2 regions of the Isoptericola sp. F-RaC21 genome follow, and region 2 is predicted to be linked to the other one. Evidence: riboswitches for the same ligand, from Rfam matches in the RefSeq annotation. Region 2 holds a riboswitch; the other holds the start of a gene.
What was found. Region 2 has a riboswitch for S-adenosylmethionine ahead of AAG589_RS15740 (aminotransferase class V-fold PLP-dependent enzyme). Riboswitches for the same ligand answer to the same signal wherever they lie in the genome.
Positions count from the first base shown of each region.

Region 1: another riboswitch for S-adenosylmethionine. It lies ahead of AAG589_RS18330 (methylenetetrahydrofolate reductase); the one in region 2 lies ahead of AAG589_RS15740 (aminotransferase class V-fold PLP-dependent enzyme).

Region 1 covers NZ_JBCFYX010000005.1:16,052-20,253, reverse strand. The annotation lists gene metE (5-methyltetrahydropteroyltriglutamate--homocysteine S-methyltransferase) at 1-553, opposite strand, end outside; gene AAG589_RS18330 (methylenetetrahydrofolate reductase) at 579-1,625, opposite strand; SAM riboswitch class I at 1,631-1,737, opposite strand; gene AAG589_RS18325 (NADP-dependent oxidoreductase) at 1,831-2,742, opposite strand; gene AAG589_RS18320 (YbdD/YjiX family protein) at 2,784-3,032, opposite strand; gene AAG589_RS18315 (carbon starvation CstA family protein) at 3,016-4,202, opposite strand, start outside.
Region 2 covers NZ_JBCFYX010000004.1:200,195-204,396, reverse strand. The annotation lists gene AAG589_RS15750 (protein kinase domain-containing protein) at 1-930, opposite strand, end outside; gene AAG589_RS15745 (RNA polymerase sigma factor) at 930-1,598, opposite strand; SAM riboswitch class IV at 1,685-1,801, shown strand; gene AAG589_RS15740 (aminotransferase class V-fold PLP-dependent enzyme) at 1,836-3,284, shown strand; gene AAG589_RS15735 (CsbD family protein) at 3,360-3,533, opposite strand; gene AAG589_RS15730 (DUF6097 family protein) at 3,610-4,050, opposite strand.

The DNA of each region.
Region 1 (4,202 bases), on a different contig from region 2:
CGTCGGCCGCCTTCGACAGCGCGAGGAAGGTGACCGGGCCGACGAGCACCGGGCGGGTCGTGACGCCGGCCTCCTTGGCCTCGGCGTACTCGCGCACGATGCGGTGGTCGGCGAACGAGACCGGCGTCGTCTCGCTGATCTCCGGCACGAGGTAGTGGTAGTTGGTGTCGAACCACTTGGTCATCTCGAGCGGGGCGTCCTCGCCGCGGCCGCGGGCCACGGTGAAGTAGCCGTCCAGCTCGAGCGAGCCGTCCTCGTCGTCGAGCAGGTCGCGGAACCGCTCGGGGACGGCGCCCAGCAGCGCGACGACGTCGAGCACCTGGTCGTAGTAGGAGAACGACCCGGGCACGGAGCCGTCGTCGGGGTTCAGCCCGAGCTCGACGAGGCGGCGGGCGGTCTCGCGGCGCAGCGCGCCGGCCGTGACCTCCAGGTCGACGGCGTCGGTGCGGCCGGCCCAGAACGACTCGACGGCCTTCTTGAGCTCGCGGCGGCGCCCGATGCGCGGGTAGCCGAGGACGGTGCCGCCCGGGAAGGCGGGGGAACTGGTGGACATGAGCACTCCAGAGGTCGGGCGCCCGTCAGACGACGGGAGCCTGGGTCGGGATGCTCGGTACCCACGGCCTTCTGGCCAGGTCCGCGCCGTCCGACGAGGCGTCGGAGGGCGCCGGTCCGCCGAGGTGGACACCCTCGAGCAGGTCCAGAGCGGGACGGTACTTGTTGAACGTGTACACGTGGATGCCGGGGGCGCCCGCGTCGAGCACGCGCTGGGCGAGCTCCACGGCGCGCGCGGTCCCGTAGGCGTGCTGGGCCTCCGGGTCCGGCTGGGCGTCGAGCGCGTCCAGCAGGTGCCGGGGCGCGCGGACGCCGGTGAGCTCCTCGACGCGACGGAGCCGGCGCGGCTCGGTCGTGGGCAGCTGCCCGGCGAGGATCGGGATCGTCACCCCGGCCGCGCGGGCCTCGGCGACGAAGTCGGTGTAGGAGTCGGCCTCGTAGAACAGCTGCGTGATGGCGAAGCTCGCCCCCGCCTCCTGCTTCTCCTTGAGGCGCCGGACCTCCTGGGCCCGGGTGGTGCCGGCCTGCACGTTGCCGTCGACGAACGTCGCGACGGCGATCGTCATCGGGCGGGCGGCCCCGCGCAGCGCGGCGCCGGGGTCGGTCGCGCAGCGCCGGGCCTCGACCTCGCGCAGCAGGTGCACGAGCTCGATCGAGGACGCGACGCCGTCGGCGGGAGGCTCCCAGTCCGGCTGGTCCTTCGGCGGGTCCCCGCGCAGGGCGAGGAACGCCCGGGTGCCGGCGTCGAGGAAGTCGTCGATGACGGCGGAGACGTCCTCGCGGTGCGCGCCGACGCAGGTCAGGTGGGCCACGGGCAGCACGGGCGTGCCCTCGAGCAGGGTGGACACGACCTGGCGTGCGGTCGCCCGGTCACCGCCGCCCGCCCCGTACGTCACGGACACGAAGTCCGGGCGCGCGGCCACGAGCCGGCGCGCCGTCTCCCAGAACTTGGGGGCGGCGTCCGGCCGGCGCGGCGGCATGAGCTCGAACGAGACCGTCGGGCGTGCCGGCAGCGCCGGCTGGGCTGCCGGATGAGCTGCCGGGTTGGGCGAAGGGGATGCCTCTGCGACCATGCGTCACTCCATCGATCCTGGCGTGAGCACCTTCGTCCTCGGGAGGCTTCCGTCGGAGAACGGGTTGCTGCGGCGTCGTCGAGCCAGGACTCTCGGCCGCTCTGGATGGCTTGTCACGCGATCGTACGCAGCATCCGCGATGCGGTCGAGGATGAGACCGCCTGCTGAGACGGCCGCCGAGGCCGGGCGGGCGGGAACGCCCTGCTCAGGGCACCAGCACGACCTTGCCGCCGGGATGCCCGGACTCGACGAGCGCGTGCGCGCGGGCCGCGTCGGCCAGCGGCAGCACCGCGCCGACGGCGGTCACGAGGGCGCCGCGGGCGAGGGCGGCGACGGCCTCCGCGAGCTCGCCGGCGTCGCGCTCGGACCGGGAGCTGAACTCGACGCCGAGGTCCGCGGCGGCGTCGTCGGCGATGGTGACGATGCGGTCGGTGCCCCCGCGCAGGGCGATCGAGTCGGGCAGGACGCCCGCGCCGGAGGCGTCGAGGACGGCGTCCACGCCGTCCGGGGCGAGGGCGCGCACCCGCTCGACCAGGCCGGCGCCGTAAGGGGTCGGCGTCGCGCCGAGGGCGGCGACCCGCTCCTGGTCCCGCGGCGACGCGGTGCCGATCACGCGGGCGCCGCGGCGCACCGCGAGCTGGGTGGCCAGCGCGCCCACCGCCCCCGACGCGCCGTGCACGAGCAGCATCTCGCCGGGCCGGACGCCGAGCCGGCGCAGCACGCGGGTCGCGGCCTCCGCGGCGACGGGCAGGGTGACGGCGTCCGTCGCGGCGAGGCCGTCGGGCACGCGCGCGAACACCTTCGTCAGCGCGAGCTCCGCGTACCCGCCGCCGACGGCGAAGCCGACGACGCGGTCGCCGGGGGAGACGTCGGTCGTGCCGCCCTCGACCGGTAGGCCGACCTGGTCGACGACCCCCGCCACCTCCAGCCCCGGCACGACCGGCCGCGCCGGCGCCGGCGCCCCGGTGGCGCCCGCGCGGGACTTCACGTCCCAGCCGTTGACGGCGGCGGCCTCGACGCGCACGCGCACCTGACCGGGCCCGGCCTGGGGGTCGGGGACGTCGGCGAGGTGCAGCACCTCGGGGCCGCCGTGGGACTCGAACACGATCGCGCGCACGCGGCCATCCTGGCGCAGCGGCCGGGGTCGTGCCCGCCCGGTCAGCAGCAGCGGGAGCCGGGGTTGCGGTCCTGCTCGGCGTAGTGCTCGCGCCAGAACTCGCGCTCGCCCATCGGCTCGCGGTCCGGGTGGGCGGACCGCTCGTGCGCGACGTACGTGCGGTAGGCGTCGTCCCCCATCACCTGCCGCACGTACCAGCGCAGGTTCCGCGCCGCGGTCGACGTCGCCCGGGCCAGCGCCCGGGCGACGTCGTGCACGCTGCCGGCGCGGGCGTCAGTGGTGCCCGGCACCGCTGGACTCCCGCAGGCCGGCGTCGGCCCACCGCTTCTCGATCTGCTTCTCGGTGCCGGAGGCGAACAGGCCGGCCGGCGCGAACCGCCGCGACACGACGGGCGGGTCCTCGTGGTTCTCCCCGCCGCCGGTGCGGAACGCCTTGATCGTCACGACCAGCGACGCGAGGATCACGACGATCGACAGCACCACGAACACGATCGACAGGGTGCCCTGGACGAAGGTGTTGCGGACCACGGCCTCCATCGCGGCGACGTCGGGCGCCGTCCCGAACGACGTCTCGCCGGCGGCGAGCGCGTCCTTGAACGCCCGGTGCTGCGCCCAGTACCCCACCGCGGGCACGTCGGAGAAGATCTTCTCGAACGACGCCCAGATGGTGATCAGGGCGGTGAACGCCAGCGGCACGGCCACGATCCACAGCCACGCCCAGTACGCGCGGCCCCGCTTCGCCACGATGGCGAGCACGACGGCCAGCGCGATCGCCGCGAGCAGCTGGTTCGCGATGCCGAACAGCGGGAAGAACGTGTTGATGCCGCCGAGCGGGTCGGTGACGCCGAGGTAGAGGATCGTGCCCCAGCCCGCGACCATGATCGCGGTGCAGATCCACACCCCGGGCCGCCAGCTCACGTCCTTGAACCTCGGGGCCACGTTGCCGATGGTGTCCTGCAGCATGAAGCGGGCCACGCGCGTGCCGGCGTCGACGGCGGTGAGGATGAAGAGCGCCTCGAACATGATCGCGAAGTGGTACCAGAAGCCCATCATCGCGGTGCCGCCCACCAGCTGGTGCATGATGTGCGCCAGCCCGAGCGCGAGCGTCGGGGCGCCGCCGGTGCGGGACACGATCGACGGCTCGCCCACCTGGCTGGCCAGGGTGCTCAGCGTGTCGGGCGTGAGGTTCACGCCCGCGAGGCCGAGCGAGTTCACGAACGCGACCGCGCCCTCGATGGTGCCGCCGGTGGCGGCCGCCGAGGAGTTCATCGCGAAGTACACGCCGCGGTCGATCGAGATCGCGGCGACCAGCGCCATGATCGCGACGAACGACTCCATGAGCATGCCGCCGTACCCGATGAAGCGCGTCTGGCGCTCCTTCTCGACGAGCTTCGGCGTCGTGCCCGATGAGATGAGCGCGTGGAACCCGGACAGGGCACCGCACGCGATGGTGACGAAGA
Region 2 (4,202 bases):
CCACGCCGTGGCGCCGGCCCCCGCGCCCAGCCCGAGGACGGCGGCGGTCGCCACCGCGACGACGGTCGTGCGGCGTGGCCGCGCACGGTCCGGCGCCGACGCGCCGTCGGCCGGGGCGAGGGCGCGCTCGACGTCGGCCAGCCAGGCGGCGGCGTCGGGGTGCCGCCGGGCGGGGGAGTCGGCGAGGCTGCGGCCCAGCGCGGCGTCGAGGGCCCGGGGCAGGTCGGCGCCCTCGGCGAGCCAGGTCACCAGCGCGGACATCGCCCACAGGTCGGCGCGGGTGTCGACCGTGCCCGGCCCGTCCTGCTCGGGCGGGCGGAAGCCCTCCGTGCCGCCGGCGACGGTCAGGCCGGAGCTGCGGGCCAGGTCCTTGCTCATGCCGAGGTCGGCCACGACGAGCCGCTCGTCCGGGCGGACGACGGCGGGGGCGACGGCGGGGGTGCCGGTGGTCCGGCCGACGACGCCCTCGGGGCTGGTGCGCAGCAGCACGTTGCCGGGGCTGAGGTCCCGGTGCACGAGGCGCGCTGCGTGCACCGCCTCGACCGCCGCCGCGAGCTCGCGCGCGACCGCGAGCACGTCCGACGTCGTGGCCGTCCATCCGTCGGCACGCAGGGCGGCGACCCGCGCCGCGAGCGTGCCCCGGTCCGCGTGCTCGAGGACGAGGTAGGGCTGCTGGCGGTCGCTCTCGCCGATGTCGTGCACGGCGACGACGTGCGGGCTCGCCACCCGGCGCAGCGCCCGGCCCTCGGCGATGAACCGCTCCCGGACCTCCGGGTTGAGGCTGTGGTTCTCGGCCAGCACCTTCACCACGACGACGTCGTCCAGCCGGTCGTCGACGGCGCGGTGCACGGTGGCGAACGACCCGACGCCGATCACGTCGCCCACCCGGTACCGCCCGAGCAGCGGCTCGGGCGCGCTCGGCGCCGCCATCAGGACGGGCTCCCGAGGGCCGCGGCCACGAGCGCGCGGCCGCGGGAGATCTGGGACTTCACCGTCCCGACGCTGCGCCCGAGCCGCTCGGCCACGTCCGCGTACGGCAGGCCCTCGATGTCGCGCAGGGTCACGGGCTCGCGGTAGAGGTCGGGCAGGGCGGCCAGCGCGTCGCGCACGGTGGCGCGCGTGGCGATGAGGGAGCTCATCCGCTCCGCGGGCCCGACGTCGTCGTCGGGCAGGGGAGCGGTGGCACGCTGGCGGCGCAGGTGGTCGACCACCCGGTGGCGCACGATCCCGTGCACCCACGTCGTGACGCGGGACCCGCCCCGGAACGACGCGACGGACGTGGCCACGGAGACGAGCACGTCCTGGCAGACGTCGTCGACGGCGGCCTCGTCGAGCAGGGCGCCGCGCACGAAGCGTCGCACGACGCCGGACGCGTCCAGCAGCTCCACCAGCAGCTCGGTCGCGGGACCGGAGCCCGCGGCGGCCCGGGCGCCGACGAGGTCGAGGACGTCGGCGGCGTCGTCGCCGCTCGCCGCGCGTGCCGCGAGCCCGGCGGCGTGGCGGTCGCCGGCGTCGAGGGCGCGGGCGACCTGCTGGACCGGGCTGTCGACGGAGCCTCCCGGGGGCGCGCCGGAGGCCGGGACGGTGCGATCGGGCATGCCTTCAGCGTCTCACGCGACCGCATCGTGAGAAGGGCGCGGCCCTCGCTTGACCGTGTGGTGCTGCGCACGCACTATGGGCGGCAGGTCAAGAGCGCCAGCGCGAAGCCCCGGCTCGCTGGCCGGCAACCCTCCTCTCGCGGCGGGGTGCCCCGGGTGACGACCTGGCCCCGCGCCGTCCGGCGTGCGGGCAAGCGCGGGGAGGAACCTCCCCGGCACGACCGAGGAGGACCACGCATGACCACGCTCACCACCGCGCCCGCCGTGCTGGACGCTGCGCCCACCGCCCCGTCCGTGCACGACGTCGCGCCCGTCCTGCCCGTCGTCGGCGGCGACACGCTCGTGCCGCTCGTCGACGGCCGCCAGGTGCCGTACGCCAACCTCGACGTCGCGGCGTCGGCCCCCGCCCTGCAGGCCGTCGCCGACCGCGTCTCCCGCGTGCTGCCGCTCTACGCGAGCGTGCACCGCGGCGCCGGCTACCTGTCGCAGGTCTCGACCGCGCTCTACGAGAACGCGCGGCACACGATCGGCGCGTTCGTCGGCGCGCGCGAGGACGACCTGACGATCGTCACGCGCAACACGACCGACTCGCTCAACCTGCTCGCGGGCTGTGTGCCGGCCGACCCTGTCACGGGCGAGCCCGGCCGCGTGCTGGTGCTCGACATCGAGCACCACGCCAACCTGCTGCCCTGGCAGCGCGTCACCGACGCGACCGTCGTGACCGGCGGCCCCACCGTGGCCGCGACCCTGGCGGAGCTCGAGGAGGAGCTGCGCTCCGCCGTCGACGCGGGCCGCCCCTACGCGCTGCTGGCGCTCACGGGCGCCTCCAACGTCACGGGCGAGGCGCTGCCCGTGGCCGACGTCGTCGCCGCGGCGCACGGCGCGGGCGCCCGGGTCGTGCTCGACGGCGCGCAGCTGGTGCCGCACCGCCGCTTCTCGCTCGCGGAGACCGGCGTCGACTACGTCGCCTTCTCGGGCCACAAGACGTACGCGCCGTTCGGCGCGGGCGCCCTGGTCGGCCGCCGCGACTGGCTCGACGGCGGGACGCCCTACCTCGCGGGCGGCGGCGCCGTGCGCCGGGTGCGCACCACCACGACCGACTGGCACGAGGGGCCCGCGCGCCACGAGGCGGGTTCCCCCAACGTCGTCGGCGCCGTGGCGCTCGCGGCCGCGTGCGACGAGCTCGCGGCCCTCGACCCGCGGGCCGCCGCTCGGCACGAGGACGCCCTGCGTCGCCGGCTCGTCGACGGGCTCGGCGCGATCGACCGCGTCGAGGTCGTGCACGTGTGGGACGACGCCGTCGACCCGGTGGGCGTCGTGACCTTCACGGTCACCGGGTACGACCCCGGCCTGGTCGCCGCGTACCTGTCGGCCGAGCACGGCATCGGCGTGCGCGACGGCCGGTTCTGCGCGCACCCGCTGCTCGGCCGCCTCGGGTTCGACGCCGGCGCCGTGCGCGCCTCGGTGGGCCTGGGCACGGCAGGCGAGGAGGTCGAGCGGCTCGTGGCCGCCGTCCGGTCGCTCGTCACCGAGGGGCCGCAGGCGCAGTACGACGTCGTGGACGGCCTGTGGGTCGTGGTCGACGACCCGCGTCCCGTGCCCGAGGGCTCCGGCCTCGAGGGCCTGCTCGCCACGGCCGCGCTGGGCGCCGACGAGGCGTTCGGCTGCCTGCCCGACGACCTCTGAGCACCCGTCCGGCCCGCCGCCGGACATGACGACGGGGCGCCACCGTGCGGTGGCGCCCCGTCGTGTGTCAGCGGGTCAGCCCTTGAACGCGTCCTTGGCGTCGTCGCCCGCCTGCTTGAGGTTCGCGCCGGCCTGTTGAGCCTTGCCCTCGGCCTCCTGCTTCTCGTCGTCGGTGAGCTTGCCCGTCGCCTCCTTGACCTTGCCCTCGGCCTCTTCTGCGAGGTGCTTGGCCTTGTCTCCGAGTCCCATCGGGGCTCCTTCCGTCGTACGAACGACCTCGGGAACCGACGTTAGGTGGGTGACCGGGAGCTCGCACGCGGAAGTCTCAGGTCGTGGTCAGACGCTCCAGGAGACGGCCGTAGACGGGCCCGAGGAGGCGCTTGTTCGCCGACCGCATCCACAGGGCGATCCCGAGCACCGCCACGAGGATCACGGCCAGCACCGCGATCACCACGGGGTCGAGGAACAGCGCGAGGACGTCGTCGACGGGCAGCAGGTCCGTGAACTTCCCGACGACGTACAGCACCACCGCGGCGATGAGCACCGGGGCCGCGATCCACCCCGACAGGGCGTTGTACCGCTTGATGCGCCGGGAGAGGCTCGAGAACTCGTCGCCGCCGAGGTGCAGCTCGATCACCGTGCACTGCTCGACGAAGTCGTCGCGCAGGGGGATCGGCAGGTCGCGCTCGGTGATGACCGTGTGCAGACGGCGCAGCTCCTCGGCCTGCTGGATGGTCGCGGACAGGACCGGTCCGACGTGGGTCACGTGAGTCTTCCGTTCTCCGGCTCAGTGGCGGCTCAGGGGCGTCAGGGGCGTCAGGGGCATGGCAAAGGCACGCCGCCTCGCCGCGTGCCCAGGGCATCCTTTCACCCCCGCCCCGGCCTCCCGGTCACGGGTCACGCACGGGTCGCACGCGG